4 regions of the Aeromonas jandaei genome follow, and region 4 is predicted to be linked to each of the others. Evidence: riboswitches for the same ligand, from Rfam matches in the RefSeq annotation. Region 4 holds a riboswitch; each other region holds the start of a gene.
The links. A riboswitch is a leader RNA that binds a small molecule or an ion and turns the genes downstream of it on or off. The one in region 4 is predicted to bind cyclic di-GMP.
Positions count from the first base shown of each region.

Region 1: another riboswitch for cyclic di-GMP. It lies ahead of WE862_RS04355 (immunoglobulin-like domain-containing protein); the one in region 4 lies ahead of WE862_RS01435 (type 1 fimbrial protein).
Region 2: another riboswitch for cyclic di-GMP. It lies ahead of gbpA (N-acetylglucosamine-binding protein GbpA); the one in region 4 lies ahead of WE862_RS01435 (type 1 fimbrial protein).
Region 3: another riboswitch for cyclic di-GMP. It lies ahead of lafK (lateral flagellar response regulator transcription factor LafK); the one in region 4 lies ahead of WE862_RS01435 (type 1 fimbrial protein).

Region 1 covers NZ_CP149571.1:877,821-885,137, reverse strand. Annotated here, with positions in the region: gene prlC (oligopeptidase A) at 1-1,715, opposite strand, end outside; cyclic di-GMP riboswitch class I at 2,140-2,225, shown strand; gene WE862_RS04355 (immunoglobulin-like domain-containing protein) at 2,280-4,472, shown strand; gene WE862_RS04350 (FG-GAP-like repeat-containing protein) at 4,644-7,241, shown strand.
Region 2 covers NZ_CP149571.1:1,406,090-1,413,406, forward strand. Annotated here, with positions in the region: gene WE862_RS06835 (transporter substrate-binding domain-containing protein) at 1-809, shown strand, start outside; gene gbpA (N-acetylglucosamine-binding protein GbpA) at 961-2,391, opposite strand; cyclic di-GMP riboswitch class I at 2,457-2,542, opposite strand; gene WE862_RS06845 (methyl-accepting chemotaxis protein) at 2,807-4,489, opposite strand; gene WE862_RS06850 (M3 family metallopeptidase) at 4,778-6,643, shown strand; gene WE862_RS06855 (hypothetical protein) at 6,728-6,961, opposite strand; gene WE862_RS06860 (ferredoxin reductase family protein) at 7,268-7,317, shown strand, end outside.
Region 3 covers NZ_CP149571.1:454,263-461,579, reverse strand. Annotated here, with positions in the region: gene flhB (flagellar biosynthesis protein FlhB) at 1-428, shown strand, start outside; gene lfhA (lateral flagellar biosynthesis protein LfhA) at 432-2,507, shown strand; cyclic di-GMP riboswitch class I at 2,705-2,792, shown strand; gene lafK (lateral flagellar response regulator transcription factor LafK) at 3,042-4,304, shown strand; gene lfiE (lateral flagellar hook-basal body complex protein LfiE) at 4,316-4,642, shown strand; gene fliFL (lateral flagellar M-ring protein FliFL) at 4,660-6,408, shown strand; partial or broken gene fliGL (lateral flagellar motor switch protein FliGL) at 6,395-7,317, shown strand, end outside.
Region 4 covers NZ_CP149571.1:282,166-289,482, forward strand. Annotated here, with positions in the region: gene WE862_RS01420 (fimbria/pilus outer membrane usher protein) at 1-755, opposite strand, end outside; gene WE862_RS01425 (hypothetical protein) at 823-1,212, opposite strand; gene WE862_RS01430 (fimbrial protein) at 1,312-1,854, opposite strand; cyclic di-GMP riboswitch class I at 2,898-2,984, shown strand; gene WE862_RS01435 (type 1 fimbrial protein) at 3,072-3,389, shown strand; partial or broken gene WE862_RS01440 (collagenase) at 3,735-6,483, shown strand; partial or broken gene WE862_RS01445 (SanA/YdcF family protein) at 6,660-7,317, shown strand, end outside.

The sequences.
Region 1 (7,317 bases), 600 kb from region 4:
TGATCCGGTTTGGCCGGGTCAAACTCCTGATGGAGGCGGAAGTCGAACAGAGCGAACTCCAGCTGACGCAGCATCTGCATGGCGGCCTGGAAGTTGCGGGCAGTCAGCATCTTCTCCAGCAGATCGGCAGGCAGCGGCTCGCCGGTCTCGTAATGGCCGGAGATAAAGGCCAGCGCCTCCGACTCCCAGCACCAGTTCTCGAGGAACTGGCTAGGCAGCTCCACCGCATCCCAGGCCACGCCGTTGATACCGGCCACGCCAGCCACGTCGATCCGGGTCAGCATATGGTGAATGCCGTGACCGAATTCGTGGAACAGAGTGACCACTTCGTCATGGGTAAAGAGCGCAGGCTTGCCATCCACCGGGCCGTTGAAGTTGCAGGTCAGGTAGGCGACCGGCTTTTGCAGCGACCCATCCTGACGGTAGCGACGACCCAGGCAGACATCCATCCAGGCACCGCCCCGCTTGTGCTCGCGAGCATAGAGGTCGAGATAGAAGCTGCCGCGCAGCTCATCCTCGCTATCGAAGATGTCGTAGAAGCGCACATCCGGATGCCAGGTGTCGATGCCGAGGCGCTCGCGCACCTTCATGCCGAACACCCGCTTGACCACTTCGAACAACCCTTTCACCACCTTGTTGGCGGGGAAGTAGGGGCGCAGTTGCTCGTCGGAGATGGAGAATTTGTGCTGCTTGAGCTTCTCGGCGTAGTAGGCAATATCCCAAGCCGCCAGCTCGCTCTGGCCATGTTGTTCGGCGGCGAAGGCGCGGATCTCTTCCAGCTCGGCTTTGCCTTGCGGCAGGGATTTGGCCGCCAGATCGGTGAGGAAATCCACCACCTGACTGGTCTTGTCGGCCATCTTGGTCGCCAGCGACAGCTCGGCATAGTTGGCAAAGCCCAGCAACCTGGCGAGCTCGCTGCGCAGGGTGAGCAGCTCGGTCATGATGGCGGAGTTGTCCCACTTGCCAGCATTGGGCCCCTGATCGGAGGCGCGCGTGGTGAAGGCCTCATACATCTCGGCGCGCAGTTCGCGGTTGTCGGCATACATCATCACCGGCAGGTAGGAGGGAATATCCAGCGTGAACAGCCAGCCCTCTTTACCCTTGAACTCGGCCATCTGACGAGCCGCCGCCAGCACGCTCTCCGGCAGACCGGCCAGCTCGGCTTCATCGGCCACCAGCTTGTGCCAGCCTTGGGTCGCATCCAGCACGTTGTTGCTGAAGCGGGAAGCCAGCTCGGAGAGGCGGGCCTGAATTTCGCCGTAGCGCTGCTGCGCCTCGGCGGGCAGACCGATACCGGAGAGACGGAAATCGCGCAGGGTGTTCTGGATCTCCTTGCGCTGGGCGCCGCCAAGCCGCGGGAAATCATCGCTCTCGGAGAGCGCCAGATAGGCTTGATAGAGCCCTTCATGTTGACCGACATAGGTCTGGAATTCGGAGAGCAGCGGCAGACAGGCATCGTGGGCCGCGCGCAGTGGTTCGCTGTTGAGCACGGAGTTGAGGTGGCTGACCGGTGACCAGATCCGCGCCAGACGGTCGTTGACCTCTTCCAGCGGGGCGATCAGGCTGTCCCAGGTGTGGGGCTCGGTGTGCGCCAGCACATCCTTGATCTTCTGTTTGCAATCGGCGATGGCCTGCGTCACGGCGGGCTGTACATGATCAGGCTGGATCTGGCTGAAAGGTGGCAGCGAATCCATTGACAGCAAAGGGTTATTCATCCCGGTTACCTCTTGTTTGGTCTTGAACAGACCGCTTTAGCAGCTCTTCATGGTTCTCTAACATGTGGCCAAGTCACGCAATAATCAAGCTTCAATCCGCCTGTCAGCACTGTTTTCCCCTCTTTGTGAGCTCAAACACCTCTCTGCCAGATACTGGATGGCAACAGCATGAATAATCGGTACTTTTTTGCTCTTTTTGCGGCTTTTTCAACTCTCGAAGCGCAAGGCGGCAGACCAAATCCAATCGACAAATGAGTAGGTCACAGCGGCCTATCACCGGCTCTTTCCATGCTTGGAAAATAACTAACCAACAAGTTAATAACCAAAACAAATCATACACATACATTGATTAATTTGTTTTTAAGTGCATATCATAAGCAGCCTGTTACTCAGGTCACTTGATTCTCTGTGCCGCACGGAGAACGGGTGAAAAAGGCAAAGTGACCCGAAAGGGCACGACGCAAAGCCACCGGTCTAAGGGAGATTTCCTATGACAGCGGGGCTGCCCCCGGGAGCGTTCGGCCATAGCTGGACGCTCCGTTTGTACTGTATGGAGATATCAAGATGAACAAATTGAAGTTATCCCTGCTGGGCTGTCTGCTCGGCATGGGCGCCCCCATGGCGCAGGCCGCCTCGGCCGGCCAGGCCATGGTCAATCCCCAGTCCGGTGTCGTGGTGGGTTACTGGCACAACTGGTGCGGTGGCTCTGGCTATCAGGGCGGTACCGCCCCCTGCGTCAAGCTCGACCAGGTCAATCCGCAATACAACGTGGTCGATGTCTCCTTCATGAAGGTGTACGGCAGCGATCCCATCCCCACCTTCAAGCTCGACCCGGCCACCGGCATGAGCGAGAGCCAGTTTATCGAGCAGATTGCCCTGCTGAACAGCCAGGGCCGCTCCGTGCTGCTGGCGCTGGGCGGTGCCGATGCCCATATCGAGCTGCGTACCGGTCAGGAGCAGGCCTTCGCCGACGAGATCATCCGTCTGGTGGAGACCTATGGCTTCGACGGTCTGGACATCGATCTGGAGCAGTCCGCCATCACTGCCGCCAACAACCAGACCGTGATCCCGGCAGCCCTGCGGCTGGTCAAGGATCACTACCGCGCACAGGGGAAAAACTTCCTCATCACCATGGCGCCCGAGTTCCCCTACCTGACCGCCAGCGGTCTCTATACCCCCTATCTGCGGGCGCTGGAAGGCTACTACGACTGGATCAATCCCCAGTTCTACAACCAGGGTGGCGACGGCATCTGGATCGACGGGGTAGGCTGGATCGCCCAGAACAACGATGCCCTGAAAGAAGAGTTCATCTACTACATGGCGGACTCGCTGATCAACGGCAGCCGCGGCTACTACAAGATCCCCCACGACAAGCTGGTATTCGGCATTCCGACCAATATCGATGCGGCCGCCACCGGTTACGTCAAGAATCCGCAGGATCTGTTCGATGCTTTCAACAAGCTGAAGAGCCAGGGTCAGCCCCTGCGCGGCGTGATGACCTGGTCCATCAACTGGGACATGGGTCGTAACGCGGCCGGTCAGGCCTACAACGAAGCCTTCATCAAGAGCTACGGCCCCTTCATCCACGATCAGAACATCACCCCGCCGGACGAGAACGGCAAGCCGGTGTTCAGCGGCCTGAGCGATGCCCGCGTCAAGCACGGCACCCGCTTTGACCCGCTGGCCGGCGTCAGCGCCAATGACAAGGAAGATGGCGATCTGACCGGCCAGATCCAGGTAGAAGGGAGCGTCGATACCCAGCGCATCGGTCTCTATCCCCTCACCTACAAGGTGAGCGACAGCGACAACCAGACTACCGAGCAGGTTCGCACCGTCGAGGTCTACAGCATGAAGCCGGTCTTTACCGGTATTGCGGACACCACTATCGAGCTCGGCACGCCGTTCAACGTCATGACCGGCGTCAGCGCCCACGATGAGGAAGATGGCGATCTGACCGCCAACATTCAGGTCAGCGGCAACGTCGACAGCAGCAAGGTCGGCCGCTACACCCTCACCTATCTGGTGAGCGATAGCGCAGGCCAGCGTGTCACCCAGCAGCGCAACGTGACCGTCAGGGAGCAGGGCGCCATCTGTCAGAACAGCTGGGATGCCAAAAAGACCTACGTCGGCGGCGACATCGTCAGCCATAACGGCAAGAGCTGGCGCGCCGAGTGGTGCACCCAGAACGACGAGCCGGGTACGACCGGTGAGTGGGGCGTCTGGCGTCTGCAGGGAGACAGCGACTGCGATGGTGGCGAGAAGCCGCCGGTGATCGGCAGCAGCGACTTCACTGTCAGCGCCATGGGTTCCGACTACACCATAGTCAACGGTCAGGTCTCCATCCGCTTCAATGTCACCACCGCCAACCCGGTACAGATCTCTGCCACGCTGGAGCAGAACGGTCGCAGCTATGGCAACACCACCAGCCTGGTGAACGGCACCAGCGCACTGGTTTTGCAGGGCAGCAATGTGACCGATGGCAGCTACGAAGTGGTGATCAACGGTCTGGCAGATAGCCAGCAACCGGTGGTACAGCGCTTCCCGGTTGCGCTGACCGAGCAGAGCAGCGGCGGTGGCGAGGGTGACTACCCGGCCTACGCCCCCAACACCAGCTATCAGGCCGGTGATCGGGTCAGCAATGCCGGTGGCAACTACGAGTGCAAACCCTGGCCCTACAGCGGCTGGTGTGGCGGCTCGACCAGCCACTATGCGCCGGGTACCGGCAGTGCCTGGAGCGATGCCTGGATTAAAATCTGATTTTACAGATGATATAAGCGGGGGGAGGCGTGCCTCTCCCCTGCATAAAATAACAAGATAATCTGTTCATCATACGCAGATGATACTTATAAAAATAAAAGCTACTGATTTATATCAGATGGCTTAGCGTTGTTAACCCCATCAGGACATATTACGCCAAGGATATATCGGATGAATAAAATAAAATTATTGGGTTTGTTAACCTGTTTGCCTCATATTGGTATTGCACAGCCACTTCTGGCCCCCATACCAAATGAAGCACCACATATCTGGGATAAAGAAAACCAATACACTGTTGCCAATAACCAACCCTCCTCCACTGGTGACATTCTTTTAAACGTCTACGACGTTGAAAAAGATCCGGTCTTCATTAAAAGCTATTCGCCGCAAACTCGCACTGGTCACGGCCAAATTGAACATCGTGGAGATGGTATTTTTTTATATACCCCTGACAGCAGCGGTTATGTTGGCAGCGACAGTTTCACCGTAGAAATTTCGGATGGTATCAACAGCGTCACCAGCACGGTGACGCTGGATGTGGTATCCGGCAATAGCATGACAGTACCAACCCAGTTCAATCTGGTCGACCGGCTACCTCTCGGCAAAGCCATGCGTACTGCCGTTGCCAGTACCGATGTTGATGGCGATGGCATAAAGGATCTGGTGGTCAGCAGAGCCGATCGCACTGGCGAGCTCAAGTGGTACCGCTTTGACAACAATGAACAGACCTGGCAAGAAGCCGGCTTGCTGCTCAATACCGGCAACATCAACCATACTGCCGTGCGTTTCCATGACATCAACCAGGATGGTATTGACGATCTGCTGACCCTCAATTTTGACAATAACAAGCAGGGCGTACATGTCTATTATGGTGCTCGCAACTCAGGTACCAACCATCTGGAATATCTGGAAAAGCCGATCAGAGTCGTTGATTTATCCGGCAATCCTTTCATCCCTGAAAATATAAGCGCTGGCCACCCCAATTTTTCTCTGGTCGATTATGACCAGAATGGCAGCATCGACTTCATTATCAACAACAATCAGGTCTATACAGATCAGCTTGTTTATTTGAACTCGGCGGCACGTGGGCAGCTCCCGATCCTCTCCGGGGAAAACAAGGCAGTCCTATACAATAGTAGTGGCTATCACTCATCCACCTATTATTTTGACAGTCAGGATATTGCAACAGGCAGAATTACAGGCTGCAACTGGTGCAAGATCGATTACAGCAAGGATGGTTATAAATCCGCGATTCCATTAATTGATGAGAATGGTCAGAATCTGGACCTGCACAAAATGACCAATGGTCCGGTATTTGAAAGTCTGGATATCAACGGTGATGGTATTTATGACCTGGTACTGGGCGGTGCAAGCAATACTGAACTGCTGATCTCTTATGGCAAAGCGCTGGATATCGATGCGGCGATCACCACCATCCGCAACGAGCTTGCCAATGCCGAGCCGGACTTCGTCAACGTCATCAACCCGCTCTCCAACCAATTTGCCCTACATGGCAAGATCAGCAGCCAGCATGAGCGCGATCGGCTCTATCAGGCTATCACGGAGCTGGTTGCCAGCACGCCCGATCTGGCGATGGACAAACCGCAGCGATACAACTTTGCCAGCTACTCAACACAACTGGCGATTATTCTGGATCACTTAAAACCGAAGACCAGAGCGAGCCGGGCAAGCATTACCGGATTGTTTAAGATCGGCGGAGTGAAAAAGGATATTTTCGTCAAATACGGGCTGCTGGTCGGTGATAACCAAAAAGCCAGTCAGGGCCAGTTAGTGGCGATGCTGGAGTTTTTTGACAATCACCCGATGGGGCTGATGTTCCCCGATACGCTGGTATCGCTGGATCGTTTTTTCAATAGTGGCAATGATGCCTTCGTGCATCGCTACACCTCAAGCAAGAATACTTTTGGTATGAGTATTACTCGCCACCTGCGAGAATGGCGTGCCGACCTGCAAAAGCCGATCGTGGCGCAGCTGGGCACAGGAGCGGACTACGGCAACTACTTTACCTTCGTGCTGGCTCATGAGGTCACCCACTCGCTGAACCAGTACATCAGCAGACCAGAGTACAACCAGGGCAGATATGATTACGTCCGCCGCTGGGATCAGATGCTGAAGCTGGCCGCTGACTGCTCACCGGATATCAAGGACTGCAATAACCTCTCCTTTATGCGCGGCGGAATCGAAGCGTTTATGGGAGCCCGCCAAGAAACCCTCGCGACCCAAGCTAATCAACATTGGGCTAATTCCGAAGCCCGCATAGTGGGTGCTATCGACCGTTGGCATCGCAATGGTGAAACGGGCGTCTTCAATATGACTGCCAACATCACCGAGGTGCTGACCTTCCTCGATTTTCTGTCGGTCGGCAAAAACAAGATCCCCATGTTCCACACCTCCTACAACAAGGAGAACGACAAGGTCGATTTTGGTGTTGAATACGCGCTGCTGACGCGCAACGAGCAGGGCTATATCGACAGCGTGCGGATGACCAAGAGCGGCAACTACTACAAGTTTGTGGTGAATGAGTTGGGTGTCGTCACCGAGATCGTCGATACCAGCCTGCCGGAGCATGACTTCATCTTCCCGGACGGCCTTGGCCAATACCGGGACGGCACCAGAGTGCTGTTTGACGGCTTGGGGGTCTACCAGTGCTTTGGCCCCTGGGCCGCTCACTGCAACAATCAGGCATATGCTCCCGGCGTAGCCGTAGATCCCAACTGGATTAACCAGCAATGGCGACAGGCTGACTAACAACCGGCCATATTCTCGTTAAGAAAAAAGCCCTTTGCGACAGCAAAGGGCTTTTTGTTGGTCACGGCAAAACCGC
Region 2 (7,317 bases), 1.1 Mb from region 4:
GTGCCTTATTGGGACTGGGTATCGCCAGCGGCGCTGCCCATGCGGCGGACGGTTCCCTCGACAAGATCAAGGCGCGGGACAAGCTCATCGTCGGCGTATTCACCGACAAGCCGCCGTTTGGCTACGTGGACGAGAAGGGGAACTACGTCGGTTTTGACACCGATCTCGGCCGCCGCTTCGCCAAGGATCTGCTGGGGGACGAGAACAAGATCGAGTTCGTGGCGGTGGAGCCAGCCAGCCGCATCCCCTTCCTGCAGAGCGACAAGGTGGATCTGATCCTCGCCAATATGACGGTGACGCCGGAGCGGCGCGAGGTGGTGGATTTCACCAACCCGAACCTGCGAGTGGCGGTACAGGTGCTGGTGCCGGAAGGGAGTCCGGCCAAGAAGCTCGATGATCTGGCCAGCAAGACCCTGATCGTGACCACCGGCACCACGGCCGACATCTGGCTGACCCGCAACCACCCGGAGTGGAAGGTACTCAAGTTCGAGAAGAACACCGAATCTTTGCAGGCGCTGGCGCAGGGCCGTGGCGATGCCTACGCCCAGGACAACCTGGTGCTGTTCAGCTGGGCCAAGGAGAATCCGGGCTATCGGGTATTGCCCGAAAAACTGGGCTCGGAAGATCCCATCGCCCCGGCGGTGAAGAAGGGCAATATCGAGCTGCGTGACTGGGTCAATGACCGTCTCGCCAAGCTGGGTGAGGAGAAGTACCTGCTGAAACTCTATGACCAGTATGTGCGTGACAAGCTGAGCCCTGATACCGATCCGAATGATGTGATCGTCGAAGGAGGAAAATGGCAGGGTTAATGGACAAACCCTGTTTTGAAGAGTGTGTTGAGTGTGTGAAGTAAGTGAAGAGTGAGGTCTTGGTTCCGTTGGTATGCAAACCGCAAGGTTTGATTTTTCCGGGCGTCCCCTGCTAGAGAGGACGCCCTTTTTTTATGTGGCCAAGCGTGGGTTAGTGCACTTCATCCCAGGCCATCTGCCAGTGGGAGCCGATGCCCGGCTCGTACTGGGTGGCTGTGGTGGTCCACTGCTGGCAGTAGCCGCTGTAGGGGAAGGGCTTGCACTGATAGACCTTGCCATTTTTCGGCTGCTGCACCTTGGTGCCGGCGGCATAGGATTTGAGCGAGTTCGGGAAGACGAAGTCGTATTCGCCGCTGCTCTGCTCCTTGAACATCAGATCCATGGTCTGCTGAATGGTCTCGCCGCCCGCTTTCGGGGTGGCCTTGATCACCAGCTGGTGGTGACCTGCCTTGAGCCCTTCCAGCGCCATGGTAAAGGTGTGGCTGCTGTCCTTGATGTCGGCACTGCTTTCACCCTTGGCGACGCCGCCGTGGTCATAGAGGGTGTTGGTGACGGCCAGATCGCCCTGTGCGGTGACGGTGAAATCGAGGGTTGCCTTGCCGTTGTCCAGCACATAGTCGCTGGCCAGACCGCTGACGCTGATGCTGTCCACTACCGGCGGCTGCAGCTGTTGCAGATCAATCTCGACTCGCTCCAGTTTGCTGTTTCGCTTCAGATAGACGGGGTTCATACCGTAGATCGGATTGAACTGGCCATCGGCTCCTTGCTGACCGGCGCGGATCAGGCTCTGCTCGGCGTTGATCTTGCTGGCGAGGGCGTGGGCCCAGCTGTTCTTCTGGCCCTGCTCGGCGGTGGTGATGGTCAGTACGGTCTGCAGCTCGGGGCGCTCGCCGTTGGCATCGAATACCCGGGTCATCGCCTTGTCACCCACTGCGAGGTCGATGGAGGGGTAGATGGTGCCTGCCTGGCTCCACTCCAGCGGCGGCTGGCTGCCATCTTTGAACTTGGCATCGATGATGTTGTAGAAACTGTTGCTGGTGTCGCCCACTTCCCACACGCCGAGGATCACCTGATAACCGGTGCGATCCGGCAGGACACAGTTGTGGGTCACCTGCTTGGGCGGCTGCACCATGTTGCCGTCGATGACGCAGAAGGGGGTCAGGTCGAACGAGGCGCGGGTGAGCGGCTGGTTGGGGTTCCAGTCCTGCTTGGTGAGGTAGTAGCGCCAGTTGCGGGTGACGTGGTTGGCAGTGAAGGTCCAGCTGATGGCGAAGGGGCCGGGCTGTACTTCACGCTTGGCCCAGCGGTCGCTGGTCTGGATGTTCAGCTCGCTCCAGCGCGGGCTGCCCGCCGAGGCGATTTGACCATCCTGCGGGCCGGTTTGCGGGAAGCCTGATGGGCCCTCCACGCTCTGGGGCTCCCACTGCACGCCGCCACACTGGCTGTTGCCACCGGTTTTGCACAGGTAGTTGCGGCTCTCGGGCTGGCTGATGTAGCCGTGGGCCAGGGCGCTGCCGCTGGCCAGCAGGGCCAGCAGGGCCAGCATCGCCGCGATGTGATTGAGTTGGATTTTTGCTGCCATACATTCCTCTGTTCGATAGATGTGGGCAGTCAGTTGGCCGGGGAGATCCCCGATGCACACTTGCGTGTGGCAACCCCGCTATCCTGGACAAAACGTCTGTAGACCGGAGGCTTTGCGTCCCGACCTTTCGGTCAGTTTGCCAAATGACTAGATGGTTAGTGATGGGCCAAATGTTCGGCCATCACCATTGTGCACCGCATTGATTAATTATTTGAAGTTAAATGTTTAAATGCACCGTTCAACGGCACATGGATCATTCTAACTGACTGTTTTTAAATTGTTCTCTAATTTGTGAATGGCGTCGAATACCGTTGAATATGCCGATAAGGTGCATGCTGATTGCGTGTTGTCGGCGTAAAAAAACCTGCCAGCTGGGCTGGCAGGTCGGGTGACAAGGCGACACGGGTTGACGCCATCAATGACGGGCGCGCTGCTCTCCGGAGGGGGGAGATACGGGAGCCATCATTGGCGCAGTGGAGGACTCCTTGCCCAGTTTGAACACAGCAAGCCGCTCATCCAGGCTGCGGGATAGACCGGCCAGCAGTTCGCTCTCCTGCGCCAGTTGCGAGGCGGACTGGGACATCTCCAGCGCCGAGTCGTTGATGCCGCTGACGTTGCGGTTCATATCCTCGGCCACCATGCTCTGCTGCTCGGCGGCGGTGGCGATCTGGGTCGCCATGTCGCTCACATGCTGGATGTGGTTGACGATCAGGGTGAGATCCTGGCCCGCTTGCTGGGATTGATCGACGCTGCTCTCCGCCAGCTTGCGGCTGGCATCCATAGCATTGGCTGCACTGACGGCCCGTTGTTGCAGCTGGGCAATGGTGCTCTGGATCTCTTCGGTGGACTGGCGAGTGCGGCTGGCCAGTTGGCGCACCTCGTCGGCCACCACGGCAAAGCCACGGCCCTGCTCGCCGGCTCGGGCTGCCTCGATGGCGGCGTTGAGGGCCAGCAGGTTGGTCTGATCAGAGATGGCACTGATGACCGCCGTCACCTCGCCGATCTGCATGACCCCCTCTTTGAGCTGATTGACCTGTTGGGTCGCCTGTTCCACTTCGCTGGCGAGCGCCTTGATGCCGTTCACGCTGGCGTGCACATCCCGGTTGCCGAGGCCAGCCTCGCCGGTCGCCTCCTGGGTATCGCGCGCCGTGTTCTCGGCATGGCCCGCTACGTCAGAGATGGTGGTACTCATCTCGTTCATGGCGGTAGCGAGCTGGGCCAGCTGATCCCGCTGATTGGTGACCGCCTGATTGGTCTGCTCGGCGGAGGCGGCGATGCGCAGGGCGGCATCGGCCACGTTGCGGGCCCCCTGACTTGCCTCCAGCAGCGCGTGGCGGATGGCATCGAGACTCTGGTTGGTGCAGCTTGCCACCATGCCCAGCTCATCCTTGCCCTGCACCGGAATAGTGACCACCAGATCGCCCCTGGCGACCCGCTGCATGGCGTGGTTGATCTGGTTGAGCGGGGAGACGATGGAGTGGGTGATGCGCCAGCCCAGCAGCCCCATCAGCACAATGACGATGGCGGTGGCGCTGCCCATCTTCATGTATTGGGCCCAGATGGTCTGGTGGATGTCCTGCAGCAGCATACCGGTGCCGAGGATCCAGCCCCAGGGTTGATAGCCAGAGACCATGGAGAGCTTGTCAGCGGTTTCCCCAGACGGGCCGGTCCAGATGTATTGCAGGGTTCCCTGCTTGCCGCCACGGGCGATGTCGACCATCTGGAACCAGAACTGCCCTGCGGTGGCACCCGAACCCTCTCCCATGGTCTGGCCGACCAGTTCGGGCCGGATGGGATGTACCAGCATCTTGCGGCTCTCGTCGATGACGAACAAATAGTTGTTGCCATCAAAGCGCATGTTGGTCAGCAGCTTGCGCGCTTCCTGCTGCGCCTGCTCTGCCGGCAGGGTGCTGGCCAGAAACTGGATCTGGCTCATGGCCTGTCCCAGCACGGCATTGAGTCGCGCTTCCCGTTCACTCATCAGATTGCGCTGGAGTGCGTTGGCGGAGATGAGCAGCAGTGACACGAAACCGACAAACGCAACCGTGAGCAGCAAGATCAATTTGCGGCTCACGGTGATATCACCGAGCTTGAACATGACTAACCCCTCGTTATCCCGTTGATGTTATGGTGGCTCGATACAGCGGTAGCCTCTATCTCTCTTGCTGAACGTCTAATTTAACAATTCATTTACTTTCAGTGGCTTGGCGAGCCTGTTTAAATGAGCGTTTTAACATCAGTATAGTCAGCAGAGGTTACAGCCCGCTTTCGGGTAGCATGTTGAAAAGGGTTTCTTCGCACGATTTGCCGAAAAATGTGAATAGCTTGGCATTTCACCAACCAGAATAGGGGCCATCCGGAGCGCTCCTGCGACAAGAGGGAATTTATGAGTTCGATTGCCAGAGAGTATTTTGACCAGCTCAATCGCGACTATCTGCAGGTTCACAGACGCAAGGAGGATCTGTTCTGGGCCACCTATATGGGCACCAGCGACGATCAGGCCGGGTTTACCGCAGCCGAGCAGGCCTACAAGGCCTTTTGCGCCAATCCGGAGCGGTTGCCGGAACTGCGCAAGATGCACGCCCTCGCCGAAGATGAAGAGTTAAAACGGGGTCTGGCGGGCTGGATCGCCTTCTTCGAGTGCAACGTCATCGAGGATCCCGTTGCCGCCACCCTGATGGACCAGCTGGTGGCTGCTGAGGCGGATCTGTTTGCCCGCCGCAAAGGGCTGAAACTGACCCTGCTGGATGAGCAGGGCCAGCAGGTGGCTGGCAGCCTGCCCGCCGCCAGCACCTCCCTTGCCGCCAGCCCGAACGAGGCGGTGCGCCAAAGCGCCATCGCCATGTTCCACACCCTGGAGCAGTGGGTGGTCGACAACGGCTTCCTCGAGGTGGTGGCGCTGCGCAACCGCTTTGCCCGCGCCATGGGCTATCGCGACTACTTCGCCTACAAGGTGCGCAAGAACGAGCAGATGAGCCCAGATCAGCTGTTCGCCATCCTCGATGACTTCATCGCCCGCACCGACGCCCGGTTGCAGCAAAGTCTGGTCGAACTGACAGCGGCCAAAGGGGAGGCGGCCCTGTTGCCCCACAACCTGCGTTACTTCGTCAGTGGCGACGTGACCCGCCAGCTCGACCCCTATGTGCCCTTCTCGCGGGCGCTGCGGGACTGGGTCGAGAGCTTCCGTCGTCTCGGCATCCAGTATCGCGGGGCTACCCTGACCCTGGACTTGCTGACCCGGGAGGGGAAATACGAGAACGGCTTCTGTCATGGCCCGGTACCGAGCTTCTTCCAGCAGGGTGAGTGGATACCAGCGGTGGTCAACTTCACCAGCCTGGCCGCTCCGGTGCAGGTGGGCAGCGGTTGGAGTGGCCTCAATACCCTGTTCCACGAGGGAGGCCACGCCGCGCACTTTGCCAATGTTACCGGCAATGCGCCCTGCTTCTCCCAGGAGTTCCCGCCCACCTCTATGGCTTATGCCGAGACCCAGTCGATGTTCTGCGACAGCCTGCTGGACGATGCCGACTGGCTCAAACGCTATGCCAGAAATGCGGCGGGAGAGGCTGTTCCCGATGCCCTCATCAAGGAAATGATCGCCGCCCGCCAGCCGTTTCGGGCCTTCAATGAGCGCCAGATCGCGCTGGTGGCCTACTTCGAGCGGGATCTCTACGCCATGGCAGAGAGCGATCGCACTCCCGAGGCTGTGCTGGCGCTGGCCCGCAAGTGGGAGCGCAAGATCCTCGGGGTCGTGAGCCCGCGCCCGTTGCTGGCCATTCCGCACCTCCTTAATCAGGAGTCGGCCTGCGCCTATCACGGCTACCTGCTGGCGCTGATGGCGGTGGAGCAGACCCGCACTTACTTCCTCAAGCGCGATGGCTACCTTACCGACAACCCGCGCATCGGGCCGGATCTGGCTGCCCACTACTGGGGGCCGGGCAACGGCATGACTCACGATGAGACATTGCGCAGCCTGACCGGTGAAGGCTTCAGTGCCGTGCCGCTGGCCGAGGCGTGCAACCTGAGCGCCGCCGAGGCGTGGCTGCAAGCGCAAGCCTGCATGGCGGCCGCGCAGCAGCGGCCAACTGCCGGTGCGTGCTCGCCCCTCGACGCTCATATCCGGGTGGTGCACGGCGCCGAGCTCATCGCCGACAACCGCGAGTCGGAGAGTCGCATGCTGGCCGACTTCGAGGCGTGGATTGCCCGGCACTACTTTGCGGGGGATGCCGGGGAGGGGCGGAGCTGCGTGCAGTGAGCAATCTAATAGGCGTTAACTTGCTTTGATACGGCAATTGGCAGGCGGGGCAACCTTCCTGCCATTCTTTTTGCTCATTGTTTACTACTCATCGATGACCTTTTTTCCACAATTTTCACAGATGGCGTGGCGCTCAAAGCGATCCATGTTGGCCAGAAAGGGGCCGGCGGCCCAGCCGGTAATGAAGTCCTTGATAAAGGCTTTGCGCTTTTGCTCCGGTGTCAGCTGCTGGCCAAAGGATTTGTCGACCAGCACCACGACATGGTTGGTCTCGCGCTGACAGCTTGAGCAGTAGCGTTGTTCGGTGGATGAAAGCAAGGGGAGGCTCCTCGTCCGGGGGAGTGGGCGGCAGGTTGTTCGCCGCAGATATATGTCGTCTCCATTTGATTCCTTTTGCAGGCGGGTCGTCAATCACGGCAGAGGTGGATTTTGCGCAATCCCTCATGAAGAGAGGGCCAGTCAGCAAGGGTGACCAGAGGGGCTGGCGGGCCCCTCTGCTGTTGCCGTTTGTCACACATTGCCACACAAGCTTCCCCCTCTGGCAAAGTCTTGTGACCGGACGGGGTTGTAATGGAACCATGAGCAGGGGCGAGGCCCTGCCGCGATGGAACCTGGGAGCATGTTATGACGAGTAAACGGGTGTGGTGGCTGTTGCCGCTGCTGGCGGTCGGAGT
Region 3 (7,317 bases), 170 kb from region 4:
GCCCGGAAATCAAGGCACGGATCCGTCAGGTGCAGGCCATGCTGGCTCGTGCCCGTATCGAGCAACGCGTACCGCAGGCGGATGTGATCATCGTCAACCCGACCCACTATGCGGTGGCCATCAAATATGATCCCCAGCGGGCCAATGCCCCGTTCGTGATTGCCAAGGGGGTTGATGGCATGGCTGAGCGGATCCGTCAGGTGGCCAAACAGCATGACAAGATGGTGATGAGTCTGCCGGAGCTGACCCGTGCCATCTACTACTCCACCCGGATAGATCAGGAAGTACCGGCGGGTCTCTATACCGCGGTGGCTTATGTCTTGAATCATGTATTGCAGTTGAGGGCGTATCAGGCCGGCAAGGGGCGAAAGCCAAACCCGCTTGCTCCTTTGCATGTGCCGCCCGAATTACGTCAACCTGAGAGGTAAGTTGTGAACTGGCGTGTATTGACCCAATCCTATACCGCGATCCCGATGATGCTGCTGGCCATTCTGGCCATGATGATATTGCCGCTGCCGGGCTGGCTGCTGGATGCCCTCTTTACCTTCAACATTGTGTTGGCGGTACTGGTGCTGCTGGTCTCCGTATCGGCGCGTCGCCCTCTCGACTTCTCCGTCTTCCCCACGGTGTTGCTGGTGGCAACCCTGATGCGGCTGTCGCTCAACGTGGCCTCGACCCGCGTGGTGCTGCTGCATGGCCATGAGGGCCATGAAGCGGCGGGCAAGGTGATTCAGGCGTTTGGCGAGGTGGTGATCGGCGGCAACTATGTCGTCGGTCTGGTGGTCTTCGTGATCCTGATGATCATCAACTTTGTGGTGATCACCAAGGGTGGGGAGCGGATCTCCGAGGTGTCTGCCCGCTTTACCCTGGATGCGATGCCGGGCAAGCAGATGGCCATCGATGCCGACCTCAATGCCGGCACAATGGATCAGCATCAGGCGCGGGCGAGACGGGACGAGATTGCCCGTGAAGCTGACTTCTACGGGGCGATGGATGGTGCCTCCAAGTTTGTGCGCGGTGATGCGATTGCCGGCATGCTGGTGCTCATCATCAACCTGGTCGGCGGCCTTGCCATCGGTATTTTCCAGCATGCCCTGCCGGTTGCCGAAGCCTTCCAGCGCTATGCCCTGCTGACCATCGGTGACGGTCTGGTGGCCCAGATCCCCTCGCTGCTGATGTCTACTGCTGCCGCCATCATTGTGACCCGGGTCAGCGATGAAGGTGAGATGGCGGATCAGGTGGGTGACCAGATCCTGGCTTCTCCCCGCGTCATCTACACTGCCGCTGCCATCATGCTGGTACTGGGGCTGGTGCCGGGCATGCCGATGCTGGCCTTCCTCAGCTTTGCCGCCGTACTGGCCTGGACTGGCTGGAGCGTGAGCAAGCGGGCGGTCAATACCCCGGATCTGGATGCCGCGCAGGAGCTGGCTCGCCAGATTGCCCAGCCGGAACCACAAGGGCTGGAATGGCAGGATCTGCCGCCGGTCGATACCGTCGCCATCGAACTGGGTTATCGGTTGGTGCCGCTGGCGGAAGCTGACAAAGGCGCCGAGCTGCTGGCCCGGGTGCGCGGTATTCGCAAAACCCTATCGGAGCAGTACGGTTTTCTGCTGCCCGAGATCCGGGTTCGCGACAATTTGCAGCTGCAACCCGATCAGTACCGGATCAAGCTCTCCGGTGTGGCACTGGCGTCCGGCAATGTTGATTGCCAGCGTCTGATGGCCATCAGCAGCGGCGAGACCTATGGTTCGCTGGATGGGGAGCTGACCCAGGATCCTGCATATGGCATGAGCGCAGTCTGGATTTCACCGGAGAACAAGGCCAAGGCATTGAATCTTGGCTATTCGGTGGTGGATTCGGCAACGGTGATCGCGACCCACGCCAGCAAGCTGCTGCGTGAGCAGCTTGATGCCCTCTTCGGTCATGATGAGGTGGGCAAGCTGGGGCAACATCTTGCAGCTCAGTCGCCCCGTCTGGCGGAGGAGCTCAATCTGGCCCTGACCCAGATGCAGCAGTTGCGAGTTTTTCGGCAATTGCTAAAGGAACAGGTCAGCCTGACCGATATACGCACGGTGGCGACGACCTTGCTCGATGCCAGCGAGCTGACCAAGGATCCCGTGCTGCTTGCTTCCGATGTTCGTTGCGCCTTGAAGCGCCAGATTGTGAGACAGGCGATTGGCAGCCGTGATGTGCTTGCCACCTTCACGCTCGATGACCGTCTTGAGCAGACCTTGCTGGCGGCCATGAACCAGTCGCAGCAGCAGGGGAAAATCCAGCTGGACAGTTTTCCGGTTGATCCGCAACTGCTGGCACAGTTGCAGCAAAATATGCCGCTGGTTAAAGAGCAGCTGCAGCAGCAAGGATATGCCCCGGTACTGGTCGTGATGCCGCAACTTAGACCCTTGATCGCGCGTTATGCCCGATCTTTTGCAAAAGGTCTCAAAGTGCTCTCATATAATGAAATACCGGAAGAGTTGAGAGTGGAGGTTATTGGCACGCTAGGCTGAAACAGGGCTGCCATGTTAATAGGCAAATGGGAAGAATATATTCCGCCTATCTACTTGAATTGTAATTGTAAGCCGTTATGATGTGACTGTTTTTGACGCATTCGGTCGTCAAAGATAAATAACAAATATAACAATTCACATGTGTCACTCAGCAGTCACCACTAATTTGGTGCTGTCTTGTCCAAATACGGGCAGTCGCATGAAAAAGGCAAACTGAACTGAAAAGTCAGGACGCAAAGCCTCCGGTCTAAAAGCAGAAATGCTCATGATAGCGGGGTTGCCAAGGCCATTGTTACCGCCTTGATATAACACTGGTTTGATCTAGGTGCTCGTTAGAAGCGCCAGCGTACCTGTGCGTCTTTTATTTCGGCATTTCAGTTCTGTTGATTGTTTTATCCACAATCACGGGTTCGGGTTCATATGCTTTCGGATGTATCTATCAAAAAAAGCTCAAGACCGGCCAGTCTTGGGAAAGATCCCCATTTATTGTTAATCAGCTCATCTATGGCCGATGGGAACGATATTGAAGGAATATTGGCAGCACAGGGATATGCTGTTTCCCGCTGTGACTCTATTCGCAAGTCGAAATTAATTCTCGGCAGCCGTTCCGTTGATTTAATCCTGCTCGACATGGATCTCATGACCGAAGTAGGTCCTCAATTGGTGCATGATTTTAGCGGCATTGATTGCGTGATCCTGGTTAATGAGCGTCAGGCCTATCTTGCGGCAGAAGCGATGCGAGCCGGTGCCATTGACTACATCATCAAGCCCTTCGGGGGGCAGCAGATGCTGGATGTGGTGAAGGGGGCACTGCGTCTGCGGCAGGCCATTCCAGACCTGATCGCCGTCTCGACCATGAGCCTGCAAGTGTTGCAGCTTGCTCGCCGGGCAGCCAAAACGGCAGCCACCATTCTTATCGGGGGTGAGTCGGGAACGGGCAAGGAGCGTCTGGCGCGTTACATCCACGAGATGTCCAGCCGTGCTCACAAGCCGTTTGTCGCCATCAACTGCGCCGCCATTCCCGAGTCCATGCTCGAATCCATTCTGTTTGGCCACAACAAGGGGGCCTTCACCGGCGCGACGGGTTCGCAGCCCGGCAAGTTCGAGCAGGCGCAGGGCGGAACCCTGATGCTCGACGAAATCTCCGAGTTGCCCCTGTCACTGCAGGCAAAGTTGTTGCGGGTTTTGCAGGAGCGTGAGGTGGAGCGCCTCGGTAGCCATCAGACCATCGCGCTGGATGTGCGGATCATCGCCGCCAGCAACAAGGATCTGCGCACCCTGGTGGCAGCCGGCCAGTTCAGGGAAGACCTCTTCTATCGCCTCGATGTGTTGCCGATGAACTGGCCAGCACTGCGCGAGCGTCCCGACGACATATTGCCGCTGGCTGAATATTTCATCGAACGCTATGCGCCCCAGCAGGGGTATCGCCTGAGCGAGAGTGCCCGCAAGCAACTGCTGGCTTATCAGTGGCCGGGCAACGTCAGGGAGCTCGATAACGTCATTCAACGTTCATTAATCATGGCTCGCGGATTGCATATTCAAGCGGTCGATTTGATGCTGCCCAGCTATGTCGCGGAACCCGAACATGGATTGGCGGAAGTCCTTTCCGCCCCGGAAGGGTTGAGCGAGACACGTCGGCACGCAGAATTTCAATTTGTACTAGAGACCTTGCGCCGCTTCCGTGGCCATCGTACCCGCACGGCAGAAGCGCTCGGGATGACCACCCGGGCTCTGAGATACAAGCTGGCGGCGATGCGTGAGCAGGGCATTGATATCGAGCAGCAGCTTCAAAACTAAGGGATAACGGCGTGAAGATTGAAATGATGTCATCACAGGCAACGCTCCTGCAGCAGATGCAGGAGATGCAACGAGTTGCCACTCAGGCTCCTTCCATCGAATCCAATGATCTCTCGAATGTGTCATTCAGCGACGCCATGCGCGACGTTGTCGGCAGAGTCAACGAACAGCAGAACATGGCTTCAGCCATGATGACGGCTGTTGATGCCGGCCAGAGCGATGATCTGGTCGGGGCCATGGTGGCCAGTCAGAAAGCGGGTCTCAGCTTTTCAGCCCTGATGCAGGTGCGCAACAAGCTGATGACCGGTTTTGACGACATTATGCGCATGCCGCTCTGAGGTAAGTGATGACTGAACTGGTAACGTCCCCGCAAGGGGCTTCGGATTCCTTCAGAACACGCGTGCAGGAGGGCCTTCGCAACTGGCGCAGCCTCTCCCGTGACAATAAATCGATCCTGACCATTGCTCTGCTGGCTGCCATCGTTGCCGGCACAATCGTCGTCATTCTGTGGACGTCCAGCAAAAACTACGTCCCCCTGTACGGCAAGCAGGAGCTCTACGATACCGCCAACATCATGGAGATGCTGGAGAAGGAGCAGGTGCCGTTCCGGCTTGAGAAGAGTTCTGGCCAGATCCTGGTGCCGGAGAATCAGCTGGCTCATGTTCGTATGGCCTTGGCGGCCAGAGGGGTGAGAGCGGCCATGCCGGCGGGTCTAGAGGGGCTGGACAATGTCACCGGCCTCGGCACCAGCGAGTTTATGGAAGGTGCCCGCTATCGCCATGCACTGGAAGGCGAACTGGCGCGCACCATCATTTCGCTGGATGCGGTGCGCAGTGCCCGCGTCCATCTCGCCATTCCCAAGCGCACTCTCTTTGTCGGTCGTGACGAGGAGAAACCAAGTGCATCCGTGATGCTCGATCTGCAGCCCGGTCAGGCCATGGAGCCCGGCCAGGTCGAGGCCATTGCCAACCTGGTGGCAGGCAGTATCTCCGGCATGAAACCGGGGGCGGTCACCATTGTCGATCAGGCTGGCCAGCTGCTGAGTGCCGAACTCGGCGACAAGGCCGGTTTTGGCAAGCAGAGCGTGCAGCAGATGGAGTATGTGCGCAAGCTGGAGCAGTACATTCGTCAGCGTGCCAGCGACATGCTCTATCCCATGCTGGGCACCGGCAACTTCCGGGTGCAGATCGCCGCAGACGTCAACTTCAATGCGGTGGAGGAGACCCAGCAGCAGCTGGATCCACAAGGGGTGGTGACCAAGGAGTCGAGCAAATCGGACAAAACCATCGATGCGCTGGCACTGGGTATCCCCGGCGCTCTGTCCAATCGTCCTCCCGAAACGGCACCCAAAAGTGATCCGGCGACCCAGAATCAGACCGCGGCAGCCACCACGGAAAATCAGAAAAATGACTCCCGCACCGAGCGGCAGGAGGTCAGCAAGCAGTACGAAAACAGCCGCACCATAGTACACACCCGCTATCAGCAGGGACGGCTCGAGAAGATGAACGTCTCCGTACTGCTCAATCATCAGAGCGCCCCGAAAGGAGGCTGGAATGATGAGCAGCTGGCGCAGATCCGGCAGATGGTCGAGCGCTCGGTGGGCTTTGATGAGGCTCGTGGAGATCAGATCAGCCTGCAAGTGTTCGACTTCACCGGCGCTGCGCCGATTGCTCCGCCCGAATCGAGCTGGTGGGAGACCCCTTACTGGCAGGATTCGCTCCGTTATCTGGTGGGTGGCCTGCTTGGCCTGACGCTGGTCTTCTTCGGTATCCGCCCGTTGGTGAAGCATCTGGTTCGCACCCAGCAGGCGCCGGATGAAGATACGCTCTCTGACGAGCTGGATGATGAGCTGGAGCCGACCGTGGGTCTCTCCATGCGGCGGGATGATGATGTTGCCCTGACGGCGCCGCCGATGAGCAATGGTCTGATCCGTTCCGACAACGAGCGGGAGCCGCACTTCTCTTCTCTGGATCTGGAGGCATTGCCGGAGCCGGGTTCCGAGCTGGAAGTACAACTCAAGCATCTGCAGTTGCTGGTTGACAAAGATACCGCTCGGGTAGCGGAAGTGGTGAGAGCATGGGTAAGTGGCAATGAACAACGTTAACCTGAACCAGAAAGCCGTCGATATCGATATCGACAACCTGGAGAAAGCGGCCATCCTGCTGTTGAGCATGGGAACTGAGGCCGCTGCCAAGGTGATGCAAAAGCTCTCCCGCGATGAAGTGCAGCGCCTTATCTCCAAGATGGCGGGTCTCTCCGGCGTCAGTTCGATGGAGGCCCGATGAACCTTGCAGCAGTTCTTCAACCAGTATCGTGAACAGAGCGGGATTGGCAGCGCCTCCCGCGAATATCTGGAACAGACTCTCGACCTGGCCCTTGGTCAGCGTCTCTCCCGCAGCCTGCTCGACAGCCTCTACGGTGATGTGATGAGTCAGGATATCCAGCGGTTGCAGTGGGTACCTGCCGATGTGCTGGCCCGTTTCTTCCGCAATGAGCACCCGCAGATGCAGGCGGTGCTGCTGGCGTTCCTGCCACCCCAGACCGCTTCCGCGGTACTGGATGAGCTGCCCGGCTCGGTGCACGACGATCTGCTGGTGCGGGTCGCCAGTCTCAGCAGTGTCAGCGAGCATGTTCTGGGTGAACTCAGGCTGACGCTGGATCGTTGTCTTGCCTATGTCGCTGACCAGTCCGGAGCCAAGGTGAATGGCGTGCGGCAGGTTGCCGATATCCTCAACCGCTATCAGGGCGACAAGGAGCAGATGCTCTCGCTGCTGCGTGAACACGATGGTGACATGGCGCTGGAAATCGAAAAGAACATGTTCGACTTCATGACGTTGCGTCGCCAGAGCGACGAAACCCTGCAGCGTCTGGTGCAGGAGATCCCGAGCGAGCTGCTGGCACTGGCCCTCAAGAATACCGAGACCAGCTTCCGCAAGGTGGTGCTCGGCGCCATGCCGAAGCGGATGGCTCAGGCACTGGAAGATCAGATCCAGCATCAGGGCAGCGTCTCCCT
Region 4 (7,317 bases):
TCACCTACCGTCAGCTTGGCGGCCATGTTCGGCAGCGGACGATAGGCATAGATGCGGTTTAGCTCGGTCGACGTCCGCTCATTGTCGCCCCAGTAAGAGCTGGCCTGATAGTCACCCCGCAGACGCCAGGCTCCGTAGTTGAACCCCAGAGTACCGTAGCTGCTGATATTGCGATTGGAGTAACCATCCCCTTCGTTGACCTGGGCATTGATGTTGTAATCCAGCATCATCCCCGTGATCCCTTCATCCCATTGCTCGGGCGGAATCCAGTTGGGATCGCTGTACTTCATCCACGCCTGGGGCACGGCGATGCGCAGCAAACCGTTACCGATGTCGTTGGAGATCACCACGCCGTCCAGTGCCAGCAGGTTGGCACACTGGCCATCGTGCCAGGAATCGATCTTGGCGACAGCCTCGTCGGTCAGCGCCAGCTTGGGGATCACCTCTTGCGGCAGGCAGGCAACCCCGCCCTTTCCCTTACCTGTATCGGTCTCGTAGAAAGGGATCTTCTGCAGGGGCAGCTTGTTCTTGTTGACCTCGATCTCGAGGTAATAGTCGCCGGGCAGGATATAGCCTTCGTCGGCAAACTGGGAGAGGTCGATCTTGGTTCGCTCATCCAGATCGAGCGCATCAATATTAAACTCCGTTTCTGCCCATGCGTGATTTGCCACCGCCATCAGGCCTGGCACGCATAGCATAAAAGCCATTTTTGAATAATGTTTTTTTCTCACAGAGTCTGATGTTGAAACGCTCATATTTTCACTCTAGGAATTGCATAACGGTCTCACGTAATGAGGTATCTACACTAAGCAATTGGCTTGCTTACATATAATTGAGTTCCAACAACGTCGTACTGTCCGGAAAAAACAGTTGACTGCTGGTTAGCCCCAAATTGAATTCCAGATCACTGTTGACGATATCCGAAACAATAAAACGCTCGCCGGATACCTTGTGATATTGGCCGTTGTTGAGAATGCCCAGCTCATCGCTCATGGCACCGCGCACGGACATGGAAATAAAAGGCAGTAATGCCTCTGTCGCCCCTTCCACCTGACAGCCGCTGATTTTCAGCGTGCCAGGTTGCTGAGCCTGCAGCGGAATGCTGCGCAGCACCTCAAGCGTACAGCCCGATTCGGCCAATCCATCCGTGCGTTCATTGGCGTGGACTGATCCCGCCATCATCACCAGCTGCAGCACCATGGCCGTCATCATTGAAGTTTTCATGATCAAGGTTCGATGTGAGGAGACAGAATGTGTGAGGTTGTGGTGGCTCACACCACCACAACCCTTGTCACACGTTAAGGCACTCTATTACTCGTAGGAGAGAGTAAAGTTGGTCACTGCAGTGAAAGCGCCTGCTTTCAGCGGGTTGGTGTCTTGGCTTGCATAACCTTTCAGCACGGCGCTGAAGGGCAGCTCGTTATCACCGTTGACCAGGCCGAAGGCGGCAGTCGGGGCACCCAGAACAATCGGAGCACCGCCCGGAGCGGTCATCTTGATACCGGCACCAGCGGCGTCACCACCACCGATCACCAGCAGGGTGGAATCTACCGGGTCTTTGGCACCACTGAAGGTCACCTTGACGGCATCATCCTTGTCGGAGATTTCACAGTTCAGCAGCTTGATGCTGAACGGCTTGGAGCTGGACTCACCACCATTGGCCAGCTCTTTAGTGCTGATCTGACCCATTTCAACTACCTGGTCAACAGACTCAGGGGCTACAGAGCAAGGGGCGTTGATGATTTCACCGTTAAAGGTGACTTTACCTGAACCAGCGCCGCCAGCAGCAAAAGCGGAGCCGCACAGCAGCATGGAACCAACACCCATAGCAACCAGAATCTTATTAGCTTTCATTCGTTTATACCTACATTAACGTGTGTTGTACTGCATCACTCACATCATGCTGGAGTCACGATATTTAGTGATGCGGCGATATACTGCACAGCAACTGTTGGTGCTCGCCCCTCATTAAGCCGATGAGAGGTCATGCCAATAATAAACTGTGCCTTTTCAGGTTTATTTAAATAAGCAAAAGCAGCACACCGCATCAGGGCTAGTTCCCGCTACCCCTGAACCGCACAGCTACATGCATCCTTGTTTTCTGTGTAGAAAGCCGCATTCCGCTTTTGCTTGACGAGCAAATTAACGACTCGTTTGATGCACATCAAATACATTTTGATTTGTATAAATTTTTTTATAAACACAATGAAAACAAATAGTTATCACGACCACACAACATAATGAGATCTCATGAAATAAATAAAGTTCATATAAGAGACATCTATCTCAATATTGTCAGGCCATGAATTTAAAGAGGTTAACAAGCACACAACAAAAGCAAAACAAAAATAACTTCAAGTTATTTGGTAATAGTTATCACCAACCTTGCGAACCACCACCAAAGAGGTAATCAGGTAATCAGGTAATCAGGTAATCAGGTAATCAGGTAATCAGGTAATCAGGTAATCAGGTAATCAGGTAATCAGGTAATCAGGTAATCAGGTAATCAGGTAATCAGGTAATCAGGTAATCAGGTAATCAGGTAATCAGGTAATCAGGTAATCAGGTAATCAGGTAATCAGGTAATCAGGTAATCAGGTAATCAGGTAATCAGGTAATCAGGTAATCAGGTAATCAGGTAATCAGGTAATCAGGTAATCAGGTAATCAGGTAATCAGGTAATCTATCATTTTAGATATTCAGGGTATGGCAAGTTACTTTTATAAAATAAAACATATTAATACCTGTTACGAAAAATGAACCGAAGAATCTATTTTTTAGATGAATGGGAGTCATTTACTATGGTCATAGCACTCAATACAACCGATGTGTGACTGATATCCCAGACTTTTTTTAGGATGATTGATTTCACAAAGTGGGGTGTTATCATCTACACATAGAGTAAAGGGCAAACCGATCGAAAGGTCGGGACGCAAAGCCACCGGTCTAAGGGTTACCATGCCTAAGACAGCGGAGCCGCCATCTGAGAAGATTGATGTAGTTGTTTATGTGCATCTTCTTCATATTGCGTTGCCCTTTTCGTACCACCCAGTGACGAAAAGGACATTGAAATGAAAGCTCAACACACCCTCTCCCGCTTAGCTCGTAAATCCGCATTGTCAATCTGTTCTGCGTTGCTCGTTGGCACATCGCTGATGCCAATGGCAGCCTCTGCATACGATGGCACTATCACTTTCAGCGGAACGATCTATGAGACCCCATGCAATTTTTCTGACAGCAGCGTGACCTGCTATTCAGGCTCCAACCAGCAAAGCATGGCTTTGAATAAACTGTGGCAAAGTGGTCAAACCCATCTCCTCAGCAACACCATCAGCTATAAAGTTGCTGATAGTGGCAGCATGACCATTGTGACTGTCAGCTATCTCTGAGGGCCCTTCGCGGCATTAGAGGTATGTCGCTGGATTTGCGGCTAACAACGGGTCTGCCGCTCTCTAGAACCGGCCAACACCGGGATGAGAGAGCGGAGGTTCATTAAGTCAACAGACTTGGCCTCAAGAACCGGATGTGATGTTGCTCCCATTTTCGTGATTTCACTCCATACATGAAAATGTCTCATGTGAGCCTTTACTACTGCTGAAGCGCCATCATACCACCCGCCCGAAAAATAAAGCACATCTTATTGATTTTTATATTTTTTAAATCACCATTGATATTCTTTTGAATCCCTATAGATTGCCTGTCGGTTACAACGCAGACAATAACAAGGGATAAAAATGAATCGTTCAGGTTCCGGGTGGCTGCTATTGGCAGCACCTCTACTTTTTGCCTCCTCAACACAGGCCAACTACTCCCCCAGCGACTGGCAACAGTACCAGCTGACCGGGGAGTCGAGCCGGCAACTCGCCGCGCGCATCACCGAGATCACCTACGAGCTCAAGGCTCGCAGCACCAGCGCTCCCTATCAGCAGCTCAGGGTCTATCGCCGCTTTGACTGGCAGGGGAGCGACCTCGCGGCCCTCGCCGAGCAGCAGTGTGGCGAGCCCCAGCTCAGGGTAGAGTCCGGCTGGCAGATCCGCTTCGTCCGCTGTGAAGATCGGGTTCCGGCCGGCAAGCTGATCCCCGCCAGCAGCTATGACTTCGGCTATGGCATGAAACAGGGCCGCTGGGAGCAGCTGGCCGGCACGCCGACCGCCACCCGCCAGGATCGCCTGCCACTCCCCTCTGCGGTGATCCTGGGACAGAGCGAGCGCGAACTGGACCGCTGTGAACTCAACGCACAGGGGCGCTGCGCCGAGCCGGAGTGGCACTACCAGCCACAGGATTGGCAACAGCTGCATGTACTGGAAGAGAGCCCCAGCGAACGGGATGGCCGGCTGGAGCAGATCTTCTTCCGCCTGCAACCGAACCGCGGCTCTCAGGCAGCCGCTCAGGTGAGCGAGATCCACGTCTGGCGCCGTTATCAGTGGCAGCTCGATCAGCTCACGCCACAGCAGGAGTGCGACGAACCGCAGGAGCGCAAGGAGGGAACCAATACCATCCGCTATCGCATCTGCCGTCAGGTGATCCCGGCTGGCAGCAACGTCGCCGTAACCCTCAAGGACAGTGGTTACCAATACTCGATCGCCGGGGCCGAGTGGCAGCCGCTGCCGGAAACCGACGAGTGGCAGGAGAGCCGGGTACTCAACCGCCCCATCATCCTTGATAGCAAGGAGGAACAACTGGAGTGCCGCCGCGCCAACGGCCGCCCCTGCTCGGAGCCCGAGCAACCCGATACGGATCTGCTCGATGCCGACGCAGCCAAGCTGGTGGCCGATGTGAGCGGGCAGAACAGCCCAGCGTGGCAGCCGGACTATGGTCACGACGATGCCAAGCTGATGGCGGTGGTGCGCGGCATGCGTGCCCTGCTGGCGGCCAATCAGCCGACCCATCCGGCGATGGACAAGCTGCTCTACTATGTGCGCGCCCACAACTATCACGGCGGCATCAAGCAGGAGAGCGATCAGGTTGCCCGCGCACTGTCTGGCGTCATGATTGACCTGCTCAACCACCCCTTGCTGCTGGGCGCAGAACCGCAGGATCAGGCCGGAACCGTGCTGGAAGCGTGGAGCGTGGCCGCCCAAGGACAGCTGGGACAGGAAGCCTTCCGGCAAAGCGCTGCCCCCATGCTGGCCCAGCTCAATCAGGCGCTCGGCTATGCAGTGCAACATGCGGCACAGATCAATGGCCACAAGCCCTGGGCTGACGGGCTGTTCGAACTGCTCAATCTGGTCGATCAGAGCGCATCCTATGGCCAGCAGGCGGACTTCACCGCCACCATGCTGGCGCAGGAGACAGCCATCCGCCAGAGCCTGCGTATGCTCGGCATGAGTGAGCTGGCACTCTGGAAACAGCGTGACGGTTCACGGGATCTGTTTATCTTCAACAACATCCTCGATGCCCACAGCCGTCTCTATCAGATGATGCGCTACACCAGACCGGACGAGGCAAACAGCTATCGCCAGCAGCTCGACCGCGATGTCATCGCCATCATGCGCCAGCACGGGCTGGTTCCGGGAGGTAATCAGCCCGCAGCCCTGCTGGAAGAGGTCTCCCTCACCCTCTCCAGCTACTACCTCACCTACACGGATCGCACCAGCGAAGCCTGTGTCAGCGGCGAGTTTGCCGGGCTCTGCACCCCAATCCGCATGGAGGATATCCTGCCCTTCGAGCACACCTGTTCACCGACCCTGCGCCTGCGCGCCCAGGATCTTACCCAGGCTCAGGCCGAAGGGATCTGCCGCGAGCTGGGTGAGGAAGAGCAGCATTTCCACCAGCTGATGGAAACCGGCGAACAACCGGTGGCGGATGATCACAACGAGGCACTGGAGCTGGTGATCTTCAACTCCTCCGCCGACTGGAGTCGGTACGGCGGCGCCCTCTTTGGCGTCTCCACCGACAATGGCGGCATTTACATCGAGGGAGATCCGGCTCGCCCCGGCAATCAGGCCCGCTTCTTTGCCTATGAGGCCGAGTGGAAACGCCCCGCCTTCCAGGTGTGGAACCTGCGCCACGAGTATGTTCACTATCTCGACGGCCGCTTCAACCAGTACGGCAGCTTTGGCCACTATCCCCTCAATCGCACCACCTGGTGGGCCGAGGGGGTGGCGGAGTACATCGCCCATGGCCAGTGCTTTGCCAGAGGTCTGGACAATGTGAGCAACCGCCCCGCCAACCAGCGGCCGACTCTGGCATCCATCCTGCACCTTGATTACGACCAGGGAGGTGAGATGGTCTACTCCTGGTCCGTACACTGTGCACCGCTTCCTCAACGATACCGGTCGCAATGCCAGCTGGCTGGCGATGGCGCAGGCACTGCGCAATCCGGATCGGCAGCAGGCGCTGAGCGACTTCGAGGCGGAGCTCGACAAGCTGATCGCCAATGACAGCGCAGCCTATCAGGCGTGGCTGAGCCGGGATCTGCTGCCATGGTGGCAAGCCAACAAGGAGTCGGAAGCCTGCAAGGCCAATGACTCGGCTCACTGATCCGGGCCTGCAAACGTCGAGGGGCTGCCAGCGCAGCCCCTCTTTATATCCGTGATTTCCTGCGACAAGCCCTGCCCCAATGCGTCCCGCTACTGCTATCAAGCCTGACGCCAACAGCCGAGTTGTAATAGAATGCCGGAAGCCATTCCCAATTTCAGACCCAAACCGCATCGCGCATGAAGAAGTTTGCCAAGATCCTCCTCGCCTGCCTGCTGTCACTGCTGGCCCTGATTGCCTCGGTGCTGGCCTATAGCGAGTGGATCGTCTCGGATGCACGCCACTACACCTTCGACAAGGTGAGCGATGTGCCATACAACCGGGTTGCCGTGGTGCTGGGCACCTCCAAATACCTCTCGGGCGGTGGCCCCAACCACTACTTCAAATACCGCATCAAGGCGGCGGCCGAGCTCTACAACAATGCCAAGGTGGACTACATCCTGGTCTCCGGCGACAACGCTACCCTGCAGTACAACGAACCGCGCCAGATGCGGCGCGCCCTGATCAAGGCGGGGATCCCGGCCTCCGCCATCTACATGGATTTCGCCGGCTTTCGCACCCTCGACTCTGTGGTCAGAGCCAAAGAGGTGTTCGGTCAGGATCGCTTTACCGTGGTCTCCCAGGGCTTTCACAACGAGCGGGCCATCTTTATTGCCCGTCACTTTGGCATCGATGCGGTCGGCTTCAACGCCGATGATCCCAGCGCCTATCAGGGCATCCGCACCCGGATCCGCGAGGTGTTTGCCCGGGTGATGGGGCTGGTCGATCTCTACGTGCTGGACAAGGGGCCCAAGTTTCTCGGCGAACCCGTCCATATCGGTCTGCCGATCCCCTGCC